One region of the Streptomyces sp. NPDC047869 genome, then DNA from elsewhere that is predicted to be linked to it. Evidence: riboswitches for the same ligand, from Rfam matches in the RefSeq annotation. Region 1 holds a riboswitch; each other region holds the start of a gene.

Region 1 (9,384 bases):
GCCGGATCACCGACGTCACCGCCCAGGACTCCACAGGGCGTTTCGTGGCGGGCGAACTCGCCGCCGACGGCAGTCGCTGGCACAGCATCTCCCCGCTGGCCGCGAACGCCCACTACACGGTCCGCGTCAGCACCGAGGACGACGACGGGGCGCCCGGCCGCAAGGTCCTCACCTTCGACACCAGCAAGCCCACCAGCAAGCAGCGGCTGAACGTCACGTTCGGGCCCGAGGCGGGCGTCTACGGCGTCGGACAGCCCATCACCGCCCAACTCGACCGCGAGGTCAAGGACAAGGCCCAGCGGGCCGTCGTGGAGCGCGGCCTGCGCGTGGACTCCGTGCCGGCCGTGCCGGGCTCCTGGTACTGGGTCAGCAACAAGGAACTCCACTTCCGCCCCAAGGACTACTGGCCCGCCCACGCCACCATCCAGGTGCACAGCAATCTGGAGGGCGTGAAGATCAGCGACCGGCTCTGGGGCGGCAAGGCGAAGGCGTTGAAGATCACAACCGGTGACCGGATCGAGGCCGTCACGGACGCCTCGACGCACCAGTTGACGTACTACAAGAACGGCCAACAGGTCGAGCAGATCCCGGTCACCACGGGCAAGCCCGGCTTCGAGACCCGCAACGGGGTCAAGGTCGTCCTGGAGAAGCAGTACTTCGTACGGATGCGCGGCACCACCGTCGGCATCGCCGAGGGCAGCTCCGACTCGTACGACCTGCCGGTCTACTACGCCACCCGGGTCACCTGGTCCGGTGAGTACGTGCACGCCGCGCCCTGGTCGGTCGGCTCCCAGGGCTCCGCCAACGTCAGCCACGGCTGCACGGGGATGAGCACGTCCAACGCCGAGTGGTTCTTCGACAACGTCCATCCGGGTGACATCGTCAAGGTGGTCAACTCCAACGGCGACCCGATGGAGGCCTTCGGCAACGGCTTCGGGGACTGGAACCTCGACTGGAACAAGTGGCGCACGGGCAGCGCCCTGACGGCCGGCACACCGGACACCGGGGCACCGTCCCACGACGCCCCCAGGCTGCGGCCGGTGGCCCTGTGACCCGGGGCGCGGGGCGGTACGGCCCGCCCCGCGCCCCCGGACCGCCCGTCAGACGCCCAGCAGCCGCTTCCGGCGCAGCAGGGAGGCCAGGGCGGAGGCGAAGTCCACCGGCTCCACCGGCAGCGTCACAGCGGCGTCCGCACGGCTCCAGGTGGCCAGCCACGCGTCCTGCGGCCGCCCCATCAGCAGCAGCACGGGCGGGCAGTTGAACACCTCGTCCTTGATCTGCCGGCACACCCCCATGCCGCCCATCGGCACGGCCTCGCCGTCGAGCACGCACACGTCGATGCCGCCCTTGTCCAGCTCGCGCAGCACCGCCTCGGGCGTCGCGCACTCCAGGAGCTCCACGACCGGCACGTCCGGAGCGGGCCGCCGCCCCGCGGCCAGCCGCACCTGCTCGCGGGTGTTGGAGTCGTCGCTGTACACCAGCACTGTGGCGGTCGGCTGCATGCTTCCTCCGAGACGTGGGCGTCGTACGGACAGGGCCGTTCGAGGCGGATGCTACTCCCATGAACACCACGTCAACACCGGTTCGACGGGGCAAGACACTCCGAACGGCACCCCCCGGGGTGAGGGCGGGATAAGCGACCGACATAATGTCGGTCGTGGCGACAGCAACGACAGTAGAAACCGGGCACGCGCACCCGTCGGTCAACCGACCGAACCTCACCAGCGTCGGAACCATCATCTGGCTGAGTTCCGAGCTGATGTTCTTCGCGGCCCTCTTCGCGATGTACTTCACTCTCCGGTCGGTGACCGGACCGGCGCACTGGAAGGAGATGGCGGAGGCACTCAACGTGCCCTTCTCCGCCACGAACACCACGATCCTGGTGCTCTCCTCACTGACCTGTCAGCTCGGCGTCTTCGCCGCCGAGCGCGGAGACGTGAAGAAGCTCCGTGGCTGGTTCATCCTCACCTTCATCATGGGCGCGATCTTCATCGGCGGTCAGATCTACGAGTACACGGAGCTGGTGAAGAAGGACGGGATCTCCCTGTCCTCCGACCCGTACGGCTCGGTGTTCTACCTGACCACCGGCTTCCACGGCCTGCACGTGACGGGCGGTCTCATCGCCTTCCTGCTGGTCCTCGGCCGTACATACGCGGCGAAGAGGTTCACGCATGAGCAGGCGACCGCCGCCATCGTCGTGTCCTACTACTGGCACTTCGTCGATGTCGTCTGGATCGGCCTCTTCGCCACGATCTACCTGATCAAGTAGCCGGGACCGTTCCCGCACATCCAGCATCGACGCAGAAGATCCTGACACCGGGGTAATCCGTGAAAAAGCTCTCCGCACGACGACGCCATCCGCTGGCGGCGGTCGTCGTCCTACTCCTCGCGCTGGCGGCCACTGGGGGGCTGTACGCCGCGTTCGCGCCCGCGAGCAAGGCACAGGCCGATGAAACCTCCCAGTCCCTGACCATCAAGGAGGGCAAGAAGCTCTACGAGGTCGGCTGCGCCAGCTGCCACGGCACCGGTGGCAAGGGCTCCTCCGACGGGCCGAGTCTGGTCGGCGTGGGCGCCGCGGCCGTCGACTTCCAGGTCGGCACGGGCCGTATGCCCGCCTCGTCCTCGCAGATGGCGCAGATCCCGCGCAAGAAGGTCGTCTACACGCAGGCCCAGATCGACCAGCTCGCCGCGTACGTCGCGTCGCTGGGCGCCGGCCCGAACGTGCCGACGAAGCAGCAGTACAGCCCGGAGGGCGCGGACATCGCCAAGGGCGGCGAGCTGTTCCGCACCAACTGCGCGCAGTGCCACAACTTCACCGGCAAGGGTGGTGCCCTCACCAAGGGCAAGTACGCGCCGAACCTCGAGGGCGTGTCCCCCAAGCACATCTACGAGGCCATGCAGACCGGCCCGCAGAACATGCCGTCCTTCCCCGACACCACGATGTCGGAGAAGAACAAGAAGGACATCATCGCGTACCTGAACGCGGTCAACGGTGACGAGACGGTCAACCCGGGTGGCCTCGAGCTGGGCGGCCTCGGGCCGGTCACCGAGGGTCTGTTCGCCTGGATCTTCGGCCTCGGCGCACTGATCGCGGTTGCCGTGTGGGTCGCCGCCCGGACCGCAAAGGCCAAGAAGTCATGAGTAGCCAAGACATTCCAGAAGAGAACCTGCCCGCAGCGCAGGACCACGCACACGGCGCCGTGAGCGTCGCGGACGAGGCGAACCCGTTCGCGGACCCGGGGCTGCCGCCCCACGAGCACCGGATCCAGGACATCGACGAGCGGGCCGCCAAGCGGTCCGAGCGCGTCGTCGCCCTGCTGTTCACGGTCTCGATGCTGGCCACCGTCGGCTTCATCGCCTCGTACGTGACGATCTCGCCCGACACCTCGGTCTTCGTCTTCCCGATCGGGCACATCAGCGCGCTGAACTTCGCGCTCGGCCTGACCCTGGGTACGGCGCTGTTCTGCATCGGCGCAGGCGCGGTCCACTGGGCCCGCACCCTGATGTCCGACGTGGAGGTCGCCGCCGAGCGTCACCCGATCTCGGCCCCACCGGAGGTCCGCGCGCAGGTCCACGCGGACTTCAAGCAGGGTGCCAAGGAGTCGGCGCTCGGCCGCCGCAAGCTGATCCGCAACACGATGCTCGGCGCGCTCACCCTGGTGCCGCTCTCCGGCGTCGTGCTGCTGCGTGACCTCGGCCCGCTGCCCGGCACCTCGCTCCGGCACACCCTGTGGGCCAAGGGCAAGCTCCTCGTCAACACGAACACGAACCAGCCGCTGCGTCCCGAGGACGTCGCCGTCGGTTCGCTCACCTTCGTCAAGCCCGAGGGCCTGGAGGAGACCGACGAGGACTTCCAGAACGAGATCGCCAAGGCCGCCGTGATGATCATCCGGCTGCAGCCGGGCAACATCAAGGACAAGCGCGAGCTCGACTGGTCGCACGAGGGCATCGTCGCCTTCTCGAAGATCTGCACCCACGTCGGTTGCCCGATCTCCCTGTACGAGCAGCAGACGCACCACGTCCTGTGCCCGTGCCACCAGTCCACCTTCGACCTCTCCGACGGTGCCCGAGTGATCTTCGGCCCCGCTGGTCACGCCCTGCCGCAGCTCCGCATCGGCGTGAACGACGAGGGTTACCTCCAGGCGCTCGGCGACTTCGAGGAGCCCGTCGGTCCTGCATTCTGGGAGCGCGGATGAGCACCAACGAGAACAACGAGCGGCGCGGCAAGGCGCCGGCCGGCGAGCGGGTAGCGGACTGGGCGGACGGCCGGCTGGGGATCTACTCCCTGGCCAAGGCCAACATGCGCAAGATCTTTCCCGACCACTGGTCGTTCATGCTGGGCGAAGTCTGCCTGTACAGCTTCCTCATCATCATCCTGACCGGTGTCTACCTGACGCTGTTCTTCCACCCGTCGATGAACGAGGTGGAGTACCACGGCTCTTACGTCCCGCTCCAGGGACAGCTGATGTCCGAGGCGTTCAACTCGACCCTGCACATCTCCTTCGACGTGCGCGGTGGTCTGCTCATCCGGCAGATCCACCACTGGGCCGCGCTGATCTTCCTCGCCGGCATGTTCGTGCACATGATGCGCGTGTTCTTCACCGGCGCGTTCCGCAAGCCGCGTGAGATCAACTGGCTGTTCGGCTTCCTGCTGTTCGTCCTGGGCATGTTCACCGGCTTCACCGGTTACTCGCTCCCGGACGACCTGCTCTCCGGCACCGGTGTGCGCTTCACCGAGGGCGCGATCCTGTCCATGCCGATCGTCGGCACGTACATCTCGTACTTCCTCTTCGGCGGCGAGTTCCCCGGCCACGACTTCGTGGCCCGGTTCTACTCGATCCACATCCTGCTGCTGCCGGGCATCATGCTCGGCCTGGTGGTGGGCCACCTGATCCTGGTCTTCTACCACAAGCACACGCAGTTCGCGGGTCCCGGAAAGACCGAGAAGAACGTCGTCGGCATGCCGCTGCTGCCGGTGTACATGGCCAAGGCCGGAGGCTTCTTCTTCCTGGTCTTCGGCGTGATCGCGGCCATCGCCGCGGTCACCCAGATCAACCCGATCTGGGCCATGGGCCCGTACCGTCCGGACCAGGTGTCCACGGGCGCCCAGCCCGACTGGTACATGGGCTTCGCCGAGGGTCTGGTCCGCTACATGCCGGGCTGGGAGATCAACTTCTGGGGTCACACGCTCGTCCTGGGCGTGTTCATCCCGCTGGTCCTCTTCGGCCTGGTGCTCGCGGCGATCGCGCTGTACCCGTTCATCGAGTCCTGGGTCACCGGGGACAAGAGCGAGCACCACATCCTGGACCGCCCGCGCAACGCCCCGACGCGCACCGCGTTCGGTGTCGCCTGGATCACGGTGTACATGGTCGGCCTGGTCGGCGGTGGCAACGACCTCTTCGCCACCCACTTCCAGCTGTCGCTCAACGCGGTCACGTGGTTCGTCCGGATCTCCTTCTTCGCCGGACCGGTCATCGCCTTCATCGTCACCAAGCGGATCTGCCTCGGCCTCCAGCGCCGGGACCGCGAGAAGGTGCTGCACGGCCGCGAGACGGGCATCATCAAGCGCCTGCCGCACGGTGAGTTCATCGAGATCCACGAGCCGCTCAGCCAGGAGCAGCTCCACACCCTGACCGCCCACCACCAGTACGAGCCGACCGAGATCGGCCCGACGGTGGACGAGAACGGTGTCGAGCGCAAGGTGAAGGGGTCCGAGAAGCTGCGCGCCAAGCTCAGCAGCGCCTACTACGGCGAGGACAACCAGATCCCGAAGGCCACCGTCGAGGAATACCAGGAGATCACCAGCGGCCACGGCCACCACTGATCCCCGAGCGTCGCCACGCCACAGTCGAAGGGCCCCGTCCGGCTTACGGACGGGGCCCTTCGCGGTGCCCGGGGCTGGATAGGGTGGGAGCACACTGTTCTTCGAAGACACCCAGGAGCGGCCATGAGCGCTGTGACCCCCGCTGGAGGCGACACCGCGGCGGGCCGTTCCTGGCCCGCCCTGCTGAACGGCCTGCTGGACGGCCGTGACCTGTCCGCCGACGAGACCGCCTGGGCGATGGACCTCATCATGCGCGGCGAGGCGACCGACGCCCAGATCGCCGGGTTCATGGTGGCGCTGCGCGCCAAGGGCGAGACGGTGCAGGAGATCACCGGACTCGTGCGGACCATGTACGAGCACGCCAATGTGATCGAGGTGCCCGGGCCGGCCGTCGACATCGTCGGCACCGGCGGCGACGGCGCGAAGACGGTGAACATCTCCACCATGTCGTCGATCGTCGTCGCCGGCACCGGCACGAAGGTCGTCAAGCACGGCAACCGTGCCGCGTCCTCCGCCTCCGGCTCCTCCGACGTCCTGGAGAAGCTCGGCATCAATCTCCACCTGACCCCGCGGCGGGTCGCCGAGGTCGCCGAAGAGGCCGGCATCACCATCTGCTTCGCGGTGAAGTTCCACCCCTCGCTGCGCCATGTCGCGGCCGCCCGCGGCCAGTTGGGCATCCGGACCACCTTCAACGTGCTCGGCCCGCTGACCAACCCGGCCAAGGTGCGCGCCCAGGCGGTCGGGGTGGCCGACCCGCGCATGGCGCCGATCGTGGCCGGGGTCCTCGCCGAGCGCGGGAACTCCGCCCTGGTCTTCCGGGGCGACGACGGCCTGGACGAGCTGACCACCACCTCGACGTCCCGGGTGTGGGTGGTCCGCGACGGCAAGGTCGCCGAGGAGCGCTTCGACCCCCGGGACGCCGGCATCGAGCTGGTCCCCGTGGAGGCCCTGCGCGGCGCCGACGCCTCGTACAACGCGGAGGTGGCCCGGCGCGTGCTGGACGGCGAGCACGGGCCCGTCCGGGACGCGGTGCTGCTGAACTCGGCGGCGGCGCTGGTGGCCCTGCGGCCGGCCGACGAGCCGCTCACCGAGCAGCTGCGCGCGGGCATGGCGCGGGCGGCGGAGTCGATCGACAGCGGGGCGGCGAAGCGGACGCTGGAGCGGTGGGTGGCGGCCAGCAACGCCTGACACCCGCCGGGTGCGACGCGGGGCGCGGTCCGGATGGCGGACCGCGCCTTGCGCACCGAAGATCGTGTGGCAGGATACTGAACCAGGTCATGAGTGACAGCCATTCGGCCCCGGCCGGCTGTCCGGCAACCCTCCGTCCGTGGCGGGGTGCCCCGGGTGAGGACCAGGTCGTGGGCAGCGAGGTCCACGGCAAGCGCGGACCCCTCGCGCGGCTCCTGCAGGGAGCGCGGGACCAGGGGTCCTGGTCGTCGAGGGAGCCTTCTGTGAGCAAGCGAATGCGATAGGGCGTAGAGCCCCGCCTCCGCGTACCCCTTTTCCCCTTCCGCCGTGCTCCGAGCCGTACCGCTCGCACGGTGACACCGGCCTGCCTCACGGGAGTTCACCCATGTCCGTCTCCACCGCTGCCGCCACCCAGACCATTTGTGACCAGCTGCCCGTTCTGGGCCGTGACGTCACCGTCCCGCTCGTGACGGGCGGCGAGGTCACCTACGCCGCGCTGGACTACGCCGCCAGCGCCCCCGCTCTGCAGCGCGTCTGGGACGACGTCGCCGCCTACGCGCCGTACTACGGCAGCGTCCACCGCGGCGCCGGCTACCTCTCCCAGCTCTCCACCGACCTGTTCGAGAACGCCCGCCGGACGGTCGCCCGGTTCCTCGACTGCCGCGACAGCGACCAGGTGGTCTTCACCCGGTCGACCACCGACTCCCTGAACCTCCTCGCCCGGGCGCTCCCGGCCGGCTGCGAGGTCTTCGTCTTCGAGACGGAGCACCACGCCGCGCTGCTGCCGTGGCAGGGCGCGAAGGTGACCGTCCTCGACGCGCCGCGCACCCCGCGACAGGCCGTGGAGACCCTGGAGCGGGCCCTCGCCGACCGCGACCCGTACGGCCCGGCCCTGGTATGCGTCACCGGCGCCTCCAACGTCACCGGGGAGCTGTGGCCGGTGCGCGAGCTGGCCGCCGCGGCCCACGCGCACGGGGCCCGGATCGTCCTGGACGCCGCCCAGCTCGCCCCGCACCACCCGGTGTCGGTCCGGGACCTGGACGTCGACTGGGTGGCCTTCTCCGGTCACAAGCTGTACGCGCCCTTCGGCTCCGGTGTGCTGGCCGGCCGCGCCGACTGGCTGGCCGCGGCCGAGCCGTACCTCGCGGGCGGCGGCGCCAGCCGCAGGGTCACCCGGCGCACCGACGGAGGAGTGGACGTGGAGTGGCACGAGAGCGCCGCGCGCCACGAGGCCGGCTCCCCGAACGTCATCGGCGCCTACTCCATCGCCTCCGCCTGCAAGGCCCTCACCGAGGCCGGCTGGGACGCCCTCGTGGCCCGCGAGCAGCGGCTGATCGCCCGGGTCCGGGCGGGTCTCGCCGAGGTGCCGGAGGTCAGGGTGCTCTCCCTGTTCGGCGACGACGCCCCGCGGGTCGGCGTGCTCTCCTTCGTCGTCGAGGGCTGGAACAGCTCCCACTTCGCCGCCGCGCTCTCCGCCGAGTACGGCATCGGCGTCCGCGACGGCCTGTTCTGCGCCCACCCGCTGGTCCGCACCCTGCTGGACGGCGACCCGAGGACCCAGGGCGAGTGCGGGGCACCCGAGGCCGCGCCCGGAGAGAAGTCCCTGAACGCCGTCCGGGTCAGCTTCGGGGCGGGCACGCCCGACGAGCACGTCGAGCGCTTCGTCGACGCGGTGCGGGAACTGGTCCGCGACGGCGCGCGGTGGCGCTACCGCACCGAGGACGGCCGCTGCGTGCCGGTGCGCGACCAGGCCTGAGCCGGGGCGCGGACCGCTAGGAGGCGGCGTTCACGAGTCGAGACCGATCGCGAACGCCGCCTCCAGGTCGTGCTGGGAGTACGTGCGGAACGCGACGTGCGTGTCGGTGCCCTCCACGCCGGGGATCTTGCTGATCCGCCCCGGGATGACGTCGGCCAGGTCCTCGTGCTGCCGCACTCGCACCATGGCGATCAGGTCGTAGGTGCCGGTGACGGAGAAAACCTCGCTCACCGAATCCAGCGAAGCGATCTGCTCCGCGATCTCGGGGATCCGGTCCACGCTGGTCTTGATCAGGACAATCGCGGTGATCACGGCTGGTTCTCTCCCTGGGGTGCCGGGGCCGGTGCGGACTTCACTCTAGTAGTCACCCCGTAGCGCACCCACGCGTAGCCGAAGCCGAGGCCGAAGCCGATCAGGTGGGCGAGGTAGGCGACCCCGGGGCCCTGGCCCGAGCGGCCCGCCGCGAGCCACTGCAGGGCGGCCCAGAAGGGCAGCACCACCCAGGCCGGGAAGCGCAGGGGCAGGAAGAACAGGAAGGGGAGGAGACTGGTCACACGGGCACGGGGGAACAGGTAAAGGAACGCTCCGAGGACCGCCGAGATCGCCCCCGAGGCGC
Region 2 (9,384 bases), on a different contig from region 1:
TGACGGGCTTGCCGGTGAGCTTCTTCGTCCAGCCGGCGAGGTTCAGGTCGGAGCCCTCGAACTCGGGGAGCCAGTAGCGGCGGGTGGAGGCGTGGAAGACGTCGACACCGGCGGCGGCCAGCGGGGCGAGGATCGCCTCCAGCTCCTCGGGGGTCTCGGCGAGACGGGCGTCGTAGGCCTCCTGCTTCCACTGCGAGAAGCGGAAGATGACCGGGAAGTCCGGGGACACCGCGGCGCGGACGGCGGCCACGATCTGCGCGGCGAAGGTGGTGCGGGCGACCGGGTCGCCGCCGTAGGCGTCGGTGCGGCGGTTGGTGCCCTCCCACAGGAACTGGTCGAGCAGGTAGCCGTGGGCGCCGTGGATCTCCACACCGTCGAAGCCGATGCGCTCGGCGTCGGCCGCGGCCTGGGCGAAGGCGGCGATGACGGCGTCGATGTCGTCCTGGGTCATCGGGGTGGCGTCCTCGGTGCCGTCCACGCGCAGCCCGGAGGGGCCGTGGGAGGGGGCGTCCGGGTGGGGGTTCTGGCCCTGCTTGCGGACCGTGCCGATGTGCCAGAGCTGGGGCACGATGGTGCCGCCCGCCTGGTGCACCGCCTCGACGACCTTCGCCCAGCCGGCCAGCTGCTCCTCGCCGTGGAACCGGGGCACACGGCTGCTGCCGCCGGCCGACTCGTGGCCGACGTAGGTGCCCTCGGTGACGATCAGGCCGACACCGGCGGCGGCGCGCCGGGCGTAGTAGGACACCACGTCGTCGCCGGGGATGCCGCCCGGGGAGAACATCCGGGTCATCGGCGCCATCACGATGCGGTTGGGGACGGTGAGGCCGCCCAGGGTGATCGGGCGGGAGAGGATCTGGGCCGCGCGGGAGGCGGGGGGCGGCGTGACGGTCACGTGTGGGCTCCTCGGGGACGACTCGGTAGACCGATTGGTATGTGCGCACGCATTGTTGCAGCTCCTTAAGGAACCTCCCAGAGGCTGTCGCGCATTCCACACACGGCCGGGTGCCACTGTGATCCCGGACACGCCCGAGGGCGGCATCCCCTGCCATGGCAGGGGATGCCGCCCTCGGAAAGGACAGGCCGATCCGCGCGGGATCAGAAGTCCATGTCACCGCCCGGCATGCCGCCCGGAGCGGCCGCGGCGGCCTTCTCCGGCTTGTCGGCGATGACGGCCTCGGTGGTGAGGAACAGCGCGGCGATGGAGGCGGCGTTCTGCAGCGCGGAACGGGTCACCTTCGCCGGGTCGATGATGCCCTCGGCGACCAGGTCGACGTACTCGCCGGTCGCGGCGTTCAGGCCGTGGCCCGGGGTCAGGTTGCGCACCTTCTCCACCACGACACCGCCCTCGAGGCCGGCGTTGACGGCGATCTGCTTCAGCGGGGCCTCGAGCGCGAGCTTCACGGCCTGGGCGCCGGTCGCCTCGTCACCCTCGAGCTCCAGCTTCTCGAAGACCTGGGAGGCCTGCAGCAGGGCCACGCCACCACCGGCGACGATGCCCTCCTCGACGGCGGCCTTCGCGTTGCGGACGGCGTCCTCGATGCGGTGCTTGCGCTCCTTGAGCTCCACCTCGGTGGCGGCACCGGCCTTGATGACCGCGACACCGCCGGCGAGCTTCGCCAGGCGCTCCTGCAGCTTCTCGCGGTCGTAGTCCGAGTCGCTGTTCTCGATCTCGGCGCGGATCTGGTTCACGCGGCCCTGCACCTGCTCCGAGGAGCCGGCACCGTCCACGATGGTGGTCTCGTCCTTGGTGACGACGACCTTGCGGGCGCGGCCCAGGAGGTCCAGGGTCGCGTTCTCCAGCTTGAGGCCGACCTCCTCGGAGATGACCTCGCCGCCCGTGAGGATGGCGATGTCGCCGAGCATGGCCTTGCGGCGGTCGCCGAAGCCCGGGGCCTTGACGGCGACGGACTTGAAGGTGCCGCGGATCTTGTTGACCACCAGGGTCGACAGGGCCTCGCCCTCGACGTCCTCGGCGATGATCAGCAGCGGCTTGCCCGACTGCATGACCTTCTCCAGCAGCGGGAGCAGGTCCTTGACGGAGCTGATCTTGGAGTTGGCGATGAGGATGTACGGGTCCTCGAGCGTCGCCTCCATGCGCTCCATGTCGGTCGCGAAGTAGGCGGAGATGTAGCCCTTGTCGAAGCGCATGCCCTCGGTGAGCTCGAGCTCGAGGCCGAAGGTGTTGCTCTCCTCGACGGTGATGACGCCTTCCTTGCCGACCTTGTCCATGGCCTCGGCGATCAGCTCGCCGATCTGGGTGTCGGCGGCGGAGATGGACGCGGTGGAGGCGATCTGCTCCTTGGTCTCGACGTCCTTCGCCTGCTCCAGCAGGGCGGCGGAGACGGCCTCGACGGCCTTCTCGATACCGCGCTTCAGGGCCATCGGGTTGGCACCGGCGGCGACGTTGCGCAGGCCTTCCTTGACCAGGGCCTGGGCGAGCACGGTCGCGGTGGTCGTACCGTCACCGGCGACGTCGTCCGTCTTCTTGGCGACTTCCTTGACCAGCTCGGCGCCGATCTTCTCGTACGGGTCCTCGAGCTCGATCTCCTTGGCGATGGAGACACCATCGTTGGTGATCGTGGGGGCGCCCCACTTCTTCTCGAGGACGACGTTGCGGCCCTTGGGGCCGAGCGTCACCTTGACGGCGTCCGCGAGCTGGTTCATGCCGCGCTCGAGGCCGCGCCGCGCCTCCTCGTCGAACGCGATGATCTTGGCCATGTGAAGTGGTCCCTCCAGGACTGGGGGTGATTCCTTCGGACCGCGCCCGCGCCCGCGACGGACGGCTCGCCGGCCGCGTGGTTCCTTCCCCCACTTGGCCTGCGGGCCTCACCGACCCGGTCCTCGTTGTCACTCTCACCTTCAGAGTGCTAACGCAATGATTAGCACTCGGCATGCCCGAGTGCAAGCGCCTCCCGGGGTACGGGCGGCCCCGTCAGCCGCCCGCGAACACAGGGGCCCGGGCACGGCGAAGGGCCCGCACCCTGTGCGAGGTGCGGGCCCTTCGTGCAAGAAACGTTCAGGCGCTGAGGCGAACCATGTCGGCCTGCGGGCCCTTCTGGCCCTGCGAGATCTCGAACTCCACCCGCTGGCCCTCTTCCAGGGTGCGGTAGCCGTCCATCTGAATGGCGCTGTAGTGGACGAATACGTCCGCACCACCGTCGACCGCGATGAAGCCGTACCCCTTCTCCGCGTTGAACCACTTGACGGTGCCCTGAGCCATGCCTAACTCCCCTATTACTGGCCCTTGCACAGATCCACACTTCGCGGACCCGGGTCAGACCTCACCCCCCATTGGCCGGGGGCGTGCGCCGGAACGCGTCGACCGCCGCTGAATGTATCTGCCCAACTGCCGTCTGCAACAGGTCAATCGGACGAGAAATATGGACGCGAACGGTCCGGAATGTAGCGTGAATTCGCCCGAATTCAGGGCAAGTCGGGCTCCATAAAATACACAAAAGCCGCAGAAAGCACCCACAGTTTGGCTACTTCTTGTCGGGTGCATCGCGGTGAATCCAGGGCCCCTGACCCATGGTCCGGGAGCGGGTTCCCCAACTCTACCGCGCTCAATCACACAGAATGGCCCCCTCCGTTTCTCGCGCGGGGGAGGCCATTCAACGAACAATCGGTAACCGGCGTTACCGAAGGTAATGATCGGTCATTCTGTCAGTCAGCCGCCGGCGACCGCCGGAATGATGGAGACACCGGCGCCGTCCGGGGTCGCGGTCTGCAGACCCTGCTCGAATCGGACATCGTCGTCGTTGACGTACACGTTGACGAAGCGGCGCAGCTTGCCCTGGTCGTCCAGCACCCGCGCGGCGATCCCGGTGTGGTTCTTCTCCAGGTTCTCGATGACCTCGGCGAGGTTCGCGCCGTCGGCGGCGACCTCGGCCTTCCCGCCGGTGTAGGTGCGCAGGATGGTGGGGATGCGAACGGTCACGCTCATGCGAGGCCAGCCTCTCGGAAGGAGTCCAGGTTCGGGCGGATGGTGGCGGTGAGGCCGGTGCCGGCCACCGCGTCGAGGGTCTTGAGGCCGTCGCCGGTGTTGAGGACGACCGTGGTCTTCGCCGGGTCCAGCACGCCCGCCTTGAGCAGCTTGCGGGTGACGCCGACGGTCACTCCGCCCGCCGTCTCCGCGAAGATGCCCTCGGTCCGGGCCAGCAGCTTGATCGCGTCCACGACCTCCTCGTCCGTCACGTCCTCCACCGCTCCGCCGGTGCGGCGCGCGATGTCCAGGACGTACGGCCCGTCGGCCGGGTTGCCGATGGCGAGGGACTTGGCGATGGTGTTCGGCTTCTGCGGCCGTACGACGTCGTGGCCCGCCTTGTACGCGGTCGACACCGGCGAGCAGCCCTCGGCCTGGGCACCGAAGATCTTGTACGGCCGGTCCTCGACCAGGCCGAGTTCGATCAGCTCCCGCAGACCCTTGTCGATCTTCGTGAGCTGGGAGCCGGAGGCGATCGGGACCACGATCTGGTCGGGCAGCCGCCAGCCGAGCTGCTCGCAGATCTCGTACGCCAGCGTCTTGGAGCCCTCGGCGTAGTACGGGCGCAGGTTGACGTTGACGAAGCCCCAGCCCTCGCCGGCCGGGTCGCCGATCAGCTCGGAGCAGAAACGGTTCACGTCGTCGTAGTTGCCCTCGATGCCGACGAGTTCGCCACCGTAGATCGCGGCCATGACGACCTTGCCCTGCTCCAGGTCGTGCGGGATGAACACGCAGGAGCGCAGGCCGGCCCGGGCGGCGGCGGCGCCGACGGCACCGGCGAGGTTGCCGGTGGAGGAGCAGGACAGGGTGGTGAAGCCGAAGGCGCGCGCGGCCTCCAGGGCCTGGGCGACGACGCGGTCCTTGAAGGAGTGCGTCGGGTTGCCGGAGTCGTCCTTCACGTACAGCCCGCCGGTGACGCCCAGCTCGTGGGCCAGGTTGTCGGCCTTGACGAGCTTGGTCCAGCCGGGGTTGAGGTTCGGCTTCCGGGCCACGTCGGCGGGGACGGGCAGCAGGGGCGCGTAGCGCCAGATGTTCGCGGGACCCGCCTCGATGCGCCGGCGCAGCTCTTCGGTGTCGTAGGCGGAGAAGTCGTAGGCGATCTCCAGCGGGCCGAAACACTCCTCGCACGCGAAGACCGGTCCGAGGGGTACCCGGTGTCCGCATTCGCGACAGCTCAGGGCAGCGGCGGGGCCGAGATCGACGGCGGGATTGCTGGTGCTTGCAACTGTCTGCACAGCCATGGAGGCGAGGCCCTTTCTCCTCATCTTCCTCACGACGCATCTCGCCGTGAGACGGATTTGGCACCTTCCCTGGCCGGGAGCCTCGCGCGAAAACGAGTGCGGCTCAGGGGGGTTGCCGGGGCTTCATCGGGCCGTGTCCCTCTGCCCCTCTGGATGAGCGGTATTCGGTTGTGAACGCCGGGCGACCCCCGACATGCGATGGTCATCGGCGTTGTTCAAGACTGTAACCGACGGCCGGGACAGTTGAGATAGTCGTCCGAACCGCGAGATGCATCACCCTCCCCCAACAGGTGTGATCACGACAGTGAGGAGCCGCAGACCGTGCTGGAAGAAGTCGAGCGCTGGCTGGCCACCCGCTCCTGGTCCGTGGCCGACCGCCCGCTGCACGGAGTCCTGGCCGCCAAGCAGCGCACCGGGCAGTCCGTCTCCGTCGTCCTGCCCGCGCTCAACGAGGAGGAGACGGTCGGCAACATCGTCGCCGTCATCCGTCACGACCTCATGCGGCAGGCTCCGCTGGTCGACGAGATCGTCGTCGTCGACTCCGGCTCCACCGACCGCACCTCGGAGGTCGCCGCCGCGGCCGGCGCCCGGGTGGTGCACCGCGACAGCGTCCTGCCGCGCATACCGGCCGTCCCCGGCAAGGGCGAGGTGCTGTGGCGCTCGCTGCTGGCGACGAGCGGGGACATCGTCTGCTTCATCGACGCCGACCTGAGGGAGTTCTCCTCCGACTTCGTCCTCGGCATCGTCGGCCCGCTGCTCACCGAGCCGGACGTCGACCTGGTCAAGGCGATGTACGACCGCCCGCTCACCGTGCCCGACGGGCGCGCCTCCGGCACGGCCGCCGCCGGACAGGGCGGCCGGGTCACCGAGCTGATGGCCCGCCCGCTGCTGAACATGCACTGGCCGCAGCTCGCCGGCTTCGTGCAGCCGCTGGGCGGGGAGTACGCGGCCCGCCGCTCGCTGCTGGAGCAGCTCCCGTTCCCGGTGGGCTACGGCGTGGAGCTGGGCATGCTGGTGGACGCGCTGCACCTGGTGGGCCTGGACGCGCTGGCCCAGGTGGACGTGGGGGTGCGCAGGCACCGGCACCAGGACGGGCAGGCACTCGGCCGGATGGCCGCGGCGATCTACCGCACCGCCCAGCTCCGGTTGGCCCGCGGCCACCTCGTACGGCCGTCGCTCACCCAGTTCGAACGGGGCGAGGACGGGTTCGAGCCGCGCACCTACTCGGTGGACACCGAGGAGCGGCCGCCGATGGTGCAGATCGCGGAGTACGCGCACCGCAAGGTGGCCTGAGCGGCCCGGCGCGCGGTGCGGTGGACGCGGAAGAACGGCCGTATACAGTCCCCTTCCGGGGCGGAGCGTACGTTTGAGCGTTTCCGGGCCGGGCTAGGTTGAGAATCATGGCTTCCACGCAGGGTGCTGAGGTGCTGGTCGCGTCCAACCGCGGCCCGGTTTCGTACGAGGTGCTCGAGGACGGCTCGCTGAGCGCCAGACGGGGCGGGGGCGGGCTGGTCTCGGGGCTGTCGGCCATCGGGCCGGACCACAACGCGGTGTGGGTCTGCGCCGCGCTCGGCGACGGCGACCGGGAGGCGGTACGGCGGGCGGGCGGAGGTCTGCTGCCGGCCGAGGACACCGGCGAGCAGCGGGTGCGGATGCTCGACATCGACGCGACCGTGTTCGCCGACGCCTACAACGGCATCGCCAACTCGGTGCTCTGGTTCGTCCACCACATGCTGTACCAGACCCCGCTGGAGCCGGTCCTCGACGCGGAGTTCCGCCGCCAGTGGGCCTCGTACCAGGCGTACAACCGGGCGTTCGCCGAGGCGCTGGCGCAGGAGGCGGCCGAGGGTGCCGCGGTGCTCATCCAGGACTACCACCTGGCCCTCGCCCCGCGGATGCTCCGGCAGCTCCGTCCCGACCTGCGCATCGGCCACTTCTCGCACACCCCGTGGGCCCCGCCGGACTACTTCCGGCTGCTGCCCGACGACATCGCCGCCGAGCTGCTGACCGGCATCCTCGGCGCGGACCGGGCGGCGTTCCTGACCAGGCGCTGGGCGGACGCGTTCACGGACTGCTGCCACGCGGTGCTCGGCCCCGGCATCCCGTCCGGGACCCGGATCGGGGTGCACGGGCTCGGCGCGGACGCGGACTTCCTGCGCGAGCGGGCGCACCGGCCGGACGTGGACGAGCGGATGACGGCCCTGCGCGCGGAGATCGGCGAGGGGCGCCGGACCATCGTCCGGGTGGACCGCACCGAGCTGTCCAAGAACATCGTGCGCGGACTGCTGGCGTACCGGCAGCTCCTGGAGGGCCACCCGGAGTGGCGCGAGCGGGTGGTGCACATCGCGTTCGCCTACCCCTCGCGGCAGGACCTCGCGGTCTACCGCGACTACACGGCCGAGGTGCAACGGGTCGCGGACGAGATCAACTCCCGTTACGGGACGCCCGGCTGGACGCCGGTGGTGCTGCATGTGAAGGACGACTTCGCCCGCTCGCTGGCCGCCTACCGGCTCGCGGACGTGGCCCTGGTCAACCCGATCCGGGACGGCATGAACCTGGTCGCCAAGGAGGTGCCGGTCGTCTCCGACGAGGGGTGCGCGCTGGTGCTGTCGCGCGAGGCCGGGGCGTACGAGGAGCTGGGCGAGGACGCGATCGTGGTCAACCCGTACGACGTCGTGGGGACGGCGGACGCGCTGCACACCGCGCTGGGCCTGCCCCAGGGCGAGCGGGCGGAGCGGTCCAAGCGACTGGCCGCCGCCGCCATCGCGCTGCCGCCGGCGCAGTGGTTCCTGGACCAGCTCGGCGCGCTGACCGGCTGAGGGTCCGGCGGGGCCGGGTCAGCCGAGCCTGGCCGCCAGGGCGCGCAGGAGCGCGACGACCCCCTCCGGGCCGTCGACCACCAGGTCCGCCCGTTCGGCCAGTTCCGTGACCTCGGTGCTGCCGCTGCAGACCAGCAGGCCGGGGACGCCCTCGGCGCGGAGTTCCCCGACGGCCGCGAAGGCGGGCAGGTCGCCGAGGTCGTCGCCCGCGTAGAGGACGGACCCGGCGGCGGTGCGGCGGACGTGGTCGAGGAGGGCGACGCCCTTGTCCATGCCGGGCGGGCGCAGTTCCAGGACCAGCCGGCCGGGTTCGACGATCAGGCCGTGCCGGGCGGCGAGTTCGGTGAGGGGCCCGCGCAGGGCCTCGAAGGCGGCCTGGGGGTCGTCGGCGCGGCGGGTGTGCACGGCGACGGCCCGGCCCTTGTCCTCGGTCCAGGTGCCGTGCCCGGCGCCGGCGCGCTCCAGCAGCCCGGGCAGTTCGGCGCGGACCGCGGCCACACCGGGGTGCGGCGGGGGCGCGGTCACCTCGCCGGTCGCGGCGTCCCAGCGTTCGGCGCCGTAGTGGCCGAGGACGGTGAGGTGTTCCAGGCCGGGCACGTCCGCGAAGCCGCCGTAGCGCACCGCGACCTCGGGGGGCCGGCCGGTGACCACGGCGACGGAGGCCACCTCGGGGGCGAGCGCGGCGAGCGCGGGAACGGCGTCCGGGTGGGCGCGGGCCTGCTCGGGGTCGGCGACGATCGGGGCGAGGGTGCCGTCGAAGTCGAGGCCGATCACCGCCGCGCGGGGCTTGGCCAGCAGCGTGTGCAGTCCGTCGCGGCCCGCCTGGGTCGCCGGGGTCGGCAGGAGGTCCATACAGGGACAGTATCCGGCGCGGGCCCGGGTCACTCCTGGAGCGTTCCTCCCGGTCCGGGCCGGCGGTTCAGCGCTCCTGGCGGCGGGCCTCCCGCACCCGGCGCAGGCGGTTGACCGTGACCGGGTCCGCGGCGAGCGCCCGGGCGTCGTCCAGGAGGGCGTTGAGGAGCTGGTAGTAGCGCACCGGGGCGAGGCCCAGTTCCTCGCGGATGGCCCGTTCCTTCGCGCCGGGGCCGGCGAAGCCCCGGCGTTCCAGCGCGAGGATGGCCTGTTCGCGGCTGCCCAGTTCCTCCATGCGGCCAACCGTAGCGCCGGGCACCGACAGCCGGTCTCAGTTGACGTCGGCGCTGTCCGCGGCCGACGCCGTCGACTGGAGCCGGGACAGCACGTCGGCGGGGCTGCCGCCGGGGGCGACCGCCTGGCCGATGTTCTTCTTCACGGCCGCGCTGACCGAGGCCCACGAGGTCTTGCCGACCGGGTAGAGCTGGGA
Region 3 (9,384 bases), on a different contig from region 1:
ACAACGAGCTTCGCCGACCTCGGCACCCTCAGGGCAGCCTGGGGCACCCAGCCTCTACGCCGTCTGTGCCCGCCAGGTTCCCGCTGTCACGCCGCGGTGATCTGGTGCCCTCCACCTGCACCTTCGGTGCCGCGCCCCCAGGCCCGCCACGGATGCGGCCTCCGACAGCCGAAGCGTTTCACGGCGCGGTGGCTCTCCAGTCGCGGAAAGCAGTCAGCAACCGGTGCTGGGCCTCCTCCGAGAGTGTTTGGCGCGGAATACGACCCAGCATGCTCAACGTCTCGCGCATCTGCTCCAGATAGGTCTCACAGCCCTCGCACTCAGCCAGGTGTTGCTCGAACCGAAGACGTGACCGTGTATCGAGCGCCCACTCGAGAAAGTCCGTCACTAGCTCCACGAACTCGGCGCAACTGAGACCCTCCGCCTCAGCCATCGCGTCACCCCACCCCTGTGGATCGAAGGTACTCCTCGATGCCGGCACGCATCCGCGCACGCGCCCGGTGCAGCAGAACCCGCTGATTCACCGCGGACACATCCAGCATCCAGCACGTCTCGTCCGCCGAGTACCCATAGACGTCCCTGAGCTCGATCACCTCCCGCTGCCTGCGCGGCAAGCTCTCCAAAACCCGCCCCATCCGCTGACGAAGCTCGCCGGACAACACCTCGTCCTCCGGCATCACGGGCCACCGCTCAGGAAAGACCCGCCAATGCCCGGGCCACCGGTCCTCTGGTCCACGGAATCGATCGGGCGACACAGCGGGACCTGCCTCCTGGCCGTCCAGCACGTCCGTCGGGTACACCTTCTGCTCCCGAAGGGCGCAGGTCTTCGCTTTGTTGACCAAAATCCCCAGCACCCACGTCCGCAACGCGGAGCGCTCCTGGAACCCGTCCAGCCCCGCCAGCACGGCCAGCCACGTGTCCTGAACCACGTCCTCCGCCGACTGTGACGTCCTGACGTACACCCGCGCCAGCCTCAGCATCGCCGGGGACCACGAGGTCATGATCGACACGAACGCGACCTCGTCGCCTTCCCGGAGCCTGTGGACGGTGAGCGCATCGGCCCTGTCGGTAACCACAGCAGCTCGCCTCACACCAGTGGGGTCATCCAGCTCCATTTCGACGCTAAACCCCTCATTCCCGGCTGTCACATGGGTTCGCAGGGAGCGGCCACACCCAGCGTCGGCGCCCGGGCCTGCCGCCTACGGCGCGGCCCGGAACTTCTGTTTCCATCTCGTGCTGAGCCAGGAATCGCCTTTCGCACGCGGTTGGTACGCAGGATGTCCTAACATCTTCATCGCCGCCCACCACGCCCTCACCGAGGCCGACGGCTGGCTCCGCCCGGCAAGCCCGACCGGTGCGGTGCTGCGCACCCTGCAACTCGTCGGCCTCGACACCCTCATCGACTGCCACGAAACCCTCGACACGCACTGACCGGCTGACCTCGACAGCAGCGCGTACGGGGCGGGCTCCCGGACGCCCGGCCTGACGGACGCAAGGGAAAGTTCCACACCATCGGTAGGTGGTGGCTGGATCACCGCGGCCCAGACTGGGTTCCTGTCCCGCCACCGGGGGCACGGTGGGGTGGCCCGCCGGCGTCCAACGGGAACCCCTACGCCCCTCCCGCGTAGTCAGCAACTGATCTACGCGCCCTCTGGGCGGCACAGACTTGAAGTTCTGAAAACGCCCGCCTGCGATCTGCGGCTCCGTCCTTGGTCAACCATCTGACCAGCGACGGAGCCGTCGACGTTTGTCAGCGTTGGTTGTCGTTGCGCACCCCCGCACGGCCCACAGACGGCCCGAGCAGGCCCACCTGACCGACGGGGGGGGGTTGGGTCCCACCGGGCACAGAGTGAGAGCTGGCGCCCCGTCGCAGGCGACAACCTAGCCGCCGACCGGAACCTGCGGTGGTTCATCGAGGACGTGTGGGGCCACTTCGACGCCGACCACACCCGGCCGGGCGCCCCGCTGTTCCCCTCCGAGCGCAAGAACCAGGACGGTTCCTGCTCGCGGGCGACCGCCGACGTCTTCCGCCGGTCGCTGGCCGATGCCGCCGCCCAGCACCTGCCGACCTTGGGCCGGGAAGCTCACCCCGGCACGTGCTGCGGCACTTCTGCGCCTCTCAGCTCTATCTCGCCGGCATGGCCTTGTTCGCCATCCAGGAACTACTTGGACATGCCTGGACCGGTACCACGGCTCGGTATATCCACGTCCACGGCACCCATGTCGAAGAGGCCTGGGTCGCCGGACAGCAGCGCGCAACCGAGCCATGGAAGGGACTGGCCCAGTGAAGTGGAACCTTCGTCTGGCGGCCGCCAACCGCGGCATCTGGACTGCCAGCGAACTCCAGCGGATGCTCGCCGAGCGTGGCGTGGTGATCAGCGCGGGGAAGATGTCGGGGCTGTGGCCCGGTCAGCCGAACACCGTCAAGCTCGATGAGCTCGACGTCATCTGCGCGGTGCTCGGCTGCGGCGTCGAGGACCTGCTGCTGCCCGAGCCGGAGCGGGTGCCGAAGCCGACGTTGGCGACCGACTCGCAGGCCACTGCGGTGGGCCAGCCGCGCGCCGTCGCCCCACGTCCTCGCACAGGCAGGTCTCTGCCCCCTCGATGAACTGCGTGCACCGCGGCAAGCTGCTGCCCGAGGGCTCCCGGCGGGACCGGGCGTACTGCGACAACAAGTGCCGGGGCTTGGCCTCCTACTACCGGCGCAAGGCGGGAGTCCCACCCCCGCCACGCTGGCAGCACCCCGCCTTGACCTCGGACAACCTCGCGCTCCGGTCGGCCTCGGCCCACGCCGAACAACTCGGCGAGGCCAACGGATGGTCGCCGTCGCTCGTGCGGTGCGCGATGGACGGCCTGACGGCGGTGCTGGAGCACCGCCCGCCCGGCAAGCCCGTGAAGCTCACCGAAATCCGTACGCGAATGCCTCGACACGCTTCCAGTTTTCGGGTCGCCGAAGTCCTCGCCGACCTGGACCTTCTGGAAGATGACAGCGCCTCGTCGATCCGCTCCTGGATCGACGACCGCACCGGCGAACTGCCCGACGGATTCGCCGGTGCCGTCTACGCCTGGCTGCTGGTCCTCCTCGACGGTGACAGGCGCGCCAAACCCCGGTCACGTACCTGTCTCTACGTCTACTTCGGCTGTGTCCGGCCCCTGCTGGAGAACTGGGCGACGACTCGCTTCGCCAAGAAGCGCGGCCTGATCTTCGCCAACCCCACCACCCGGCTCAGGGCGGAGGACATCCCACGCAGCCTGCTGCCGATGACCGACGACGAAGTGCTTGCCGTCCAGCGGATCGCCGTCACCCCGGCTCAACGGCTGATCGTCGCCCTGGCCGCCGTCCACGCCGCCCGCGCTACGGCCATCCGACACCTCAGCCTGGACGACCTTGACCTGCCCAACCGCAGGATCACCATCGCCGGACATGGCCAACGGCTCGGCGAACTGCCCCACCAGACCCTGCTGGCCTGGCTCGACCAGCGCCGGGCCACCTGGCCAAAGACCCCCAACCGGCACGTCCTGATCAACGCGAAGACAGCCCTGGGTGCCGGGCCCGTGAGCCCCGAACACCTTAAACGGCACCTGCTGCACCAGGGCGTCTACCTCGAACGCGTCCGCGGCGACCGGGTACTGCACGAGGCACTGACCGCCGGCGCCGACCCACTGCATCTCGCCCTGGTCTTCAACCTGTCCCACAGCGCCGCGAGCCGCTACGCGGCCATCGCCCAAAACCTGCTCGATGACCAGATCGAGCAGACCGCCGAGGTGCGGCCGAAAGGCAGAGCGGGTGGTCTTGACAGCTGCCCGTGAAGTGATCCCCGGCCGAACGGTGCTGGCGGAACAGACAGAAGAGACCGGCACGGCTGCTGTCGAGGAGCTCCCGTTAAACCAGTGGTGTCCCGTGGACGAGCCTCATAGCTTGTGCGCTCGTGACTGATGATCCGCAGATGCGCCCGAATCGGCAGGACCTCGGCCGAGTGTTCAACGAAGTCCCCGAGCTCTACGACCGGGTCCGGCCGGGATACCCTGACGAGCTGTTCGCGGACCTTGTCACCGTCACCGGCATGGACGAAAGGTCGTCGGTGCTGGAGTTGGGCTGCGGTACCGGCCAGGCGACGCGCTCGCTGGCAGCGCTCGGGTGCTCAGTAACGGCCATCGAGCCGGGCGCGGACATGGCCGCACTCGCTCGCCAGCGGATCGCTACCTTCGGCAAAGTCGAAGTCGAGACGTCGATGTTTGAGGAGTGGGACGACCGCGGTCGACGCTTCGATGTCCTCGTGGCTGCGTCGTCGTGGCACTGGGTCGACCCCTCGATCGGCTGGCAGCGAGCGCACGACGTGCTCCATCCCGCAGGCTGGATGGCACTGCTCGGCAACGTCGTTGTCCGCCGACCGGGAGAGCCGGAGGTGTACGCCGAGACCGCCGATCTCCACGAGCGGTTCTGCCCTGGGAACCCCGGCTGGGGTCATCCTCCCCTGGAGGACGACGTGCGCACCACCGACGAGGGCTGGGGCCTGGTCGACGACCCCGGAGACTTGTTCGGCCCAACGATCGTGCGCTGGTATCCAACCGTTCAGTGGTTCAACGGGGACGGCTTTGCCGATCACCTTCGTTCGTTGTCGCTGTACCGGAGGCTCGACCGCGACGTCCGTGAGCCCCTGCTCGACGCAATCGCCGAGCACATCCGCGCGCGGATGGGTGACCGAGCATCACGCCGTTACCTGAGCGTCCTCCGCGTCGGACAGCGCGCCGAGTGAGCCCAGTGGTGAAGGACCTGCCGATTCAGCGGCAACGGACCCACCGCACTTCCATGCCTGCCTGCCAAAGACGCCGTGGGTTCCCAGTGAAAGCACCTCAGTCACGCTGAACCCACGGCCGTCGTGCCGGTAAGAACGCTGTCACCAGCCGCAAACGGCGGTGATCAGTCCTCGGACCGGGTGGGTTGGGGCAGCTCCGGCGTGCTCGTCGCCTCAGCCAGTGCGAGGCGACCGCCGTTCAGCTCTGGCACGTAGTTGTAGATCGTGTTCCTGGAGAGGCCGAGCAGCTTCGCGATCGAGGTAACGGTGTTCTCTGGGCGGGCGAGCAGGTCGCGGGCGTGACGTACCTGCTCCTCCGTCATCGCCGACGGGCGCCCGAGTCGGGCGCCGCGGGCACGAGCGGCGTCCAGGCCCTCGTTGGTGCCCTGCAGGCCGATCCGGGAGGGATCGCCGGAGCGCTGTGTCCCCCCTCCGAAGCCAGCAGTACTCACAGGTTGTCCGATCATTCGATGCGGCGGGCCTTCTCGTGTGTGACCGGACGCTATCCGCCCTGCAGGTTGCGCCAGCAGGGACGTTGAGACCCGCTATTCCATACGACAGACACCCGCCGGAACGCCGGGCCGAGGTTTGGTCCTGGCTGCGGGCGGCAGGGGCACGCTGGGCGACCGCGTCGACGTCGGTGCGGGCGTACGGCTCCAGCATCGTGACGTCAGCTTGTGCCGTCCACGTGGGGGCGGGCCAAGTGGCGCAGCAGGGAGGTCTTGTCCCACACATGCCAGCGCGCACCGCACACGGGGTCGGTTTCGTAGGTCACCTCCGCGGGGAAACCGTCGGCCTTGACCCGCTCGGCGGGCGGTCCGGAGAGCACCCTGGCGCATCGGGGGCAACGGTCTGGGGTGCGCATGGGGTACATGCCCATCGTTTTCCTGTTCCTGGTGCTGTTGTTTCGGCGTCCGGTCGCGGGTCCGTCAGGCGGTGGGCCAAGTGACGAAGCTCCGACCCCTGTTGGTGAACGCCCTCCATCCCTGGACGTCCGTCACGCCGCCGTCGCAGGACAGCAGATGCCAGGCACCGGGGGTCCAGGCGAAGACCGCGTCCTGGCGGAGGCACCGTCCCAGTTCACGTGCCGCCGAGTCGCTCAAGCCGGCGATGGCGACGCTCTGCTCGATGTGTGTGCCGTGCGCATCACCTCCCGCTGCGGGCCACCACGCGAGCCCTCGCCGGTCGAGCTCGTCGAGGAGCAGGGCCTGAGCGCGGGCGTTGTCCGCGGCGAGGGCGGGACGGCCGTGGGGGTCGCACGCCGTGACGACGTGGAGGGCGGCGGTTCCGGCAGGTCCGGAGAGGTCGGGGAAAGGGCCCTCGGCCGTGCCCCGCGGACGCGGTGCGACCCGTACCGTCCGGTCCGGGAATCGGATATCGACGACCGTCCGCCGGTAGAGATCCCAGTTCGGGGGTGTGGTCGCAGCGTCAGTGACCTGCATGAGGCCCTCCTGTGGACGAAGGACCCCCTTACCCACCAGCAGGGAGATCGGTGCTCGCTCCCACAAGGCCGTGGGAGCCGGTCCTCGGCGCGATCGGCGTCGTGACCGAGCGGAACGATGCCACACCACCGGTCAAGGGGTAAAGCGTTGTGGATCACATTGTGCAAGATCCGGACGGGTGTTACCTTCGCGCCCGGTCACGAGTTCCAGGGTCAAGCCCCGGCTTGCTGAACGACATCCCGCTCGCCGCGGATGCCCCGGGTGACGACCAGCCCAGCGCACGGTGCGTTGGGAAACCGCAGATCACCGGGGTGCGGACGGGCACTACCGGGGTCCATCGACTCCGGAAGGTTGACCGCCCGTGCCCGTTTCCGACGCGATCCCCGAATTGCCGACGGGGCGGCAGACCCAGAAGCCTGAGCCGGCACCCGAACCCGCCATGTCCGCAGTCGCAGAGCCGGACCGCGCGGGCCTGGTGACCATCGCCCTCGACACCGCCCGGGCACTGTTCTGCACGGCCGAGGTGAGCAGCTCCGGCCTGCCAGGAACTGACGAGATCTTCGGCCAGTGGCTCGACAGCGGATTCGACGTCGCCTTCTACCGCAGCGAGGACCGACCCCTTCAGGCACGTGCTGTCAGCCAGGGGGAGCATGTTCCCGGATCGCTGATCAGCAGCCGTATCGGAAAGGCCCGGTTGGAGTCGGTCTGCCTCAATCCTCACCGGCACGCACCCGTCGGGCCCCGGAACCCGGACCCGGTGTCTGCGGAAGGCGAGGAGGCCGACGGAACAGAGGCCCGGACGGGTGCCGGCATGCCCGGCATCCACCGGGGAGACGCGGACAAGCGGCGGTACGCGAAGGTGGAGTACCAGGAGGACACCGGCTGCGTTCTGACGGTCGTGGACGACTTCGCCGACGGCACGGGGAAGGAGTCGGCCTATCACCTGGGCGGCGACATCACCTCGGACACCGACGGAGACTGGTTCGAAACGCTCACCACCCTCACCGAACTCGCCCAGGCAAGGCTGGAAACGGAGGGGTGGGCCCCGAACGGTCCATGGCAGATCCAGTGGTGGTGCAGCTCGTGCGACGTCACGGACCCGCCGTACGAAACCCTTGAAGTGTTCGAAGAGTACGGCTTCGATCCGGACGAGATCACGCAGCACTATGTGTCCATCTACAGCCAGGGCAGCAACGGCTACTACACCGTCGAGTTCAGTGCCGAGCACCGGGGAGAGGACCACGTCATGTACCTCCAGCTGGAGCTGGACGCTGACCGCAAGGAGCTGGGCAGCGGCAGTCTCGAAGAACTGCGGAGCCACCTGGCACAGGCGACGGAACGAGTGCGAGAGGCCGGCTACACCCCGCTCGACAGCGACTGGAGCATCCACTGGACACACTGCCACGTGCCTCTGACCGAGCTGTGACCGACTGAAAGGCCCCAAGCTGCTGTGCCCTGTGCCCTGTTGTCGTGGGCAACAGCAACCGCGTCGCCGGGCCGGGCGCACACCACATCGAAGACGAAGAGTAGGGCAAGTGAACGACAGACCTACCTCCGGACCGCCAACACCGCCTCCTTACCCGTACCAGGGCTCGATCAAGTTCTGCAGACGTCGCGGTTGTTGGTGATGCCCAGGAGTGGGAGTGCTCGTTCGGGTTGGTCGCGGATTGCGCGGGTGGTCTTGGCGATGTTGTCGGCTCCGAGGAGCTTGGGCAGGCCGATGGCGAGGTTGCGGAGGGTCGCCATGGCGCGGGGTGCGGTCCCGGTATGGACGGTGGAGGCGTCCTCCGCGAAGGTCACGTCTCTCACATGGTGCAGGGCCTCTATCGTCCAGTGGCCGCGGATCGCGGTGGCCAGGTCGGCGGGGGTGGTCTGGTGAGCGTCGAGGCTGGTGACGGCCTAGACGGTCTCGCGACTCTCGCGTCGGACGCTCTGCCTGCGGCGACGGTGGACACGGATGGCCAGGCAGGCGTAGGGGAAGGCGATCCCGCCGAGCTCGTCCGCGGTGCCGCAGGTCTTGATCGAGCGGGACTCGCGGCGGTCGTGGCCGGTGGAGGCCGTGGTGTGCTGGACGGCGATGTCCCGCCACGGCAGGGCGGCGAGCTGGCGGTGTGCGGTCGGCTGATTAGCCTTGATCACCGAGATGTAGTGGGCCTTCTTGGTCTCGACCAGCCAGGCGACGTTCGCCTGGACCGAGTGCAGTGCGTCGAAGGTGACGAGGGCTCCGTCCAGGTCCAGTGGCTCCAACAGGGGCTGGAAGTGCGCGGTCTCGTTCGTCTTCGCGCCGACCTCCGCCTGGGCGAGGGTCACGGCCCGGTGATGGGTGACCGCGCAGAGGTGCCGGCGGGCGGCGGTGAGACGGGCGGAGCCCCTGAGGGCCTTGCCGTCGACGGCGATCACGCGCCGCTGTCCGGACACGGCTCGCGCGGAGGCGTCATGAAGGTCGGCGAGGTAAGCGCCCACCTCCCGGTCCAGGGCGTCACCGTCAACGGCCCCCAGGACCCGCCCGATCGTGGTCCGCGAGGGAGCACGCCGCCAGCGAAGTGGGTGACGGCGGACGCCGACAGCCGTCAGGAGTGTGTCCGGGGCACGTTCCGCCCATTCGGCGAGCTCGTCGAGGCTCCTGGCTCCCCAAACGGCCGCGCAGGCGCAGATGAGCAGGACGGCGGTCAGCGAGTACCAGCGGCCCCGCCGCGCGCGCGGATCAGGCACCAGATCCAGGTAAGGACGCAGGTCGGCGACCCGGCCGGCATCGAGCGGCCCCAGCTTCACCAGCACCGCAGGGAAGATACAACGGCAGGCACGGGCCATCTCATGATCGTTGAGCTTCGACACCCCAATGATCACGAAACCCGTGCTCTCCTGTGCACCCCAACCGGTCACATCCCGGACCAGCCACACGACTCCGGAACTTGATCAAGCCCTGGTCTGCTACGGGGACAGCGTCACAACAAGGGCGTGGTCGGGGCGAGGTCAGGAGGGATCATCTCGGAGATGATTCCGTCAGCAGACCAAGCTGTTTTGCACGTGGTCCTCGGGGAGTCAGCCGGGCGGCAGCACGACCGCACCCGGGCCACCCGGTACGACTGCCGCCCACACCCGCCGTCGGCCCCGCATCCGCCACCGACTCCGTGCCTGGGAACCAT

The links. Region 1 has a riboswitch for S-adenosylmethionine ahead of AB0924_RS38155 (aminotransferase class V-fold PLP-dependent enzyme). Riboswitches for the same ligand answer to the same signal wherever they lie in the genome.
Region 2: it holds a riboswitch for S-adenosylmethionine, as region 1 does, so the genes downstream of both, thrC (threonine synthase) here and AB0924_RS38155 (aminotransferase class V-fold PLP-dependent enzyme) in region 1, are expected to answer to the same signal.
Region 3: it holds a riboswitch for S-adenosylmethionine, as region 1 does, so the genes downstream of both, AB0924_RS23670 (hypothetical protein) here and AB0924_RS38155 (aminotransferase class V-fold PLP-dependent enzyme) in region 1, are expected to answer to the same signal.

The regions. Positions count from the first base shown of each region.
Region 1 is NZ_JBEYRK010000057.1:2,638-12,021, reverse strand. Features, by position in the region: gene AB0924_RS38190 (Ig-like domain-containing protein) at 1-1,052, shown strand, start outside; gene AB0924_RS38185 (hypothetical protein) at 1,101-1,502, opposite strand; gene AB0924_RS38180 (heme-copper oxidase subunit III) at 1,649-2,269, shown strand; gene AB0924_RS38175 (c-type cytochrome) at 2,329-3,141, shown strand; gene AB0924_RS38170 (Rieske 2Fe-2S domain-containing protein) at 3,138-4,196, shown strand; gene AB0924_RS38165 (cytochrome bc complex cytochrome b subunit) at 4,193-5,824, shown strand; gene trpD (anthranilate phosphoribosyltransferase) at 5,948-7,012, shown strand; SAM riboswitch class IV at 7,098-7,214, shown strand; gene AB0924_RS38155 (aminotransferase class V-fold PLP-dependent enzyme) at 7,398-8,768, shown strand; gene AB0924_RS38150 (Lrp/AsnC ligand binding domain-containing protein) at 8,799-9,080, opposite strand; gene AB0924_RS38145 (rhomboid family intramembrane serine protease) at 9,077-9,384, opposite strand, start outside.
Region 2 is NZ_JBEYRK010000031.1:40,195-49,578, forward strand. Features, by position in the region: gene AB0924_RS30500 (NADH:flavin oxidoreductase) at 1-892, opposite strand, end outside; gene groL (chaperonin GroEL) at 1,096-2,718, opposite strand; gene AB0924_RS30510 (cold-shock protein) at 3,017-3,220, opposite strand; gene AB0924_RS30515 (MoaD/ThiS family protein) at 3,668-3,943, opposite strand; gene thrC (threonine synthase) at 3,940-5,223, opposite strand; SAM riboswitch class I at 5,241-5,383, opposite strand; gene AB0924_RS30525 (glucosyl-3-phosphoglycerate synthase) at 5,545-6,516, shown strand; gene AB0924_RS30530 (trehalose-6-phosphate synthase) at 6,624-8,042, shown strand; gene otsB (trehalose-phosphatase) at 8,061-8,894, opposite strand; gene AB0924_RS30540 (DUF3263 domain-containing protein) at 8,962-9,189, opposite strand; gene AB0924_RS30545 (extracellular solute-binding protein) at 9,226-9,384, opposite strand, start outside.
Region 3 is NZ_JBEYRK010000019.1:2,968-12,351, reverse strand. Features, by position in the region: gene AB0924_RS23720 (zf-HC2 domain-containing protein) at 179-433, opposite strand; gene AB0924_RS23715 (sigma-70 family RNA polymerase sigma factor) at 438-1,115, opposite strand; gene AB0924_RS23710 (hypothetical protein) at 1,234-1,431, shown strand; gene AB0924_RS23705 (hypothetical protein) at 2,139-2,288, shown strand; gene AB0924_RS23700 (helix-turn-helix transcriptional regulator) at 2,285-2,608, shown strand; gene AB0924_RS23695 (hypothetical protein) at 2,605-3,810, shown strand; gene AB0924_RS23690 (methyltransferase domain-containing protein) at 3,930-4,757, shown strand; gene AB0924_RS23685 (helix-turn-helix domain-containing protein) at 4,922-5,248, opposite strand; gene AB0924_RS23680 (hypothetical protein) at 5,467-5,625, opposite strand; gene AB0924_RS23675 (DUF3293 domain-containing protein) at 5,726-6,238, opposite strand; SAM riboswitch class IV at 6,434-6,543, shown strand; gene AB0924_RS23670 (hypothetical protein) at 6,678-7,664, shown strand; gene AB0924_RS23665 (hypothetical protein) at 7,835-8,038, opposite strand; gene AB0924_RS23660 (ISAs1 family transposase) at 8,138-9,016, opposite strand.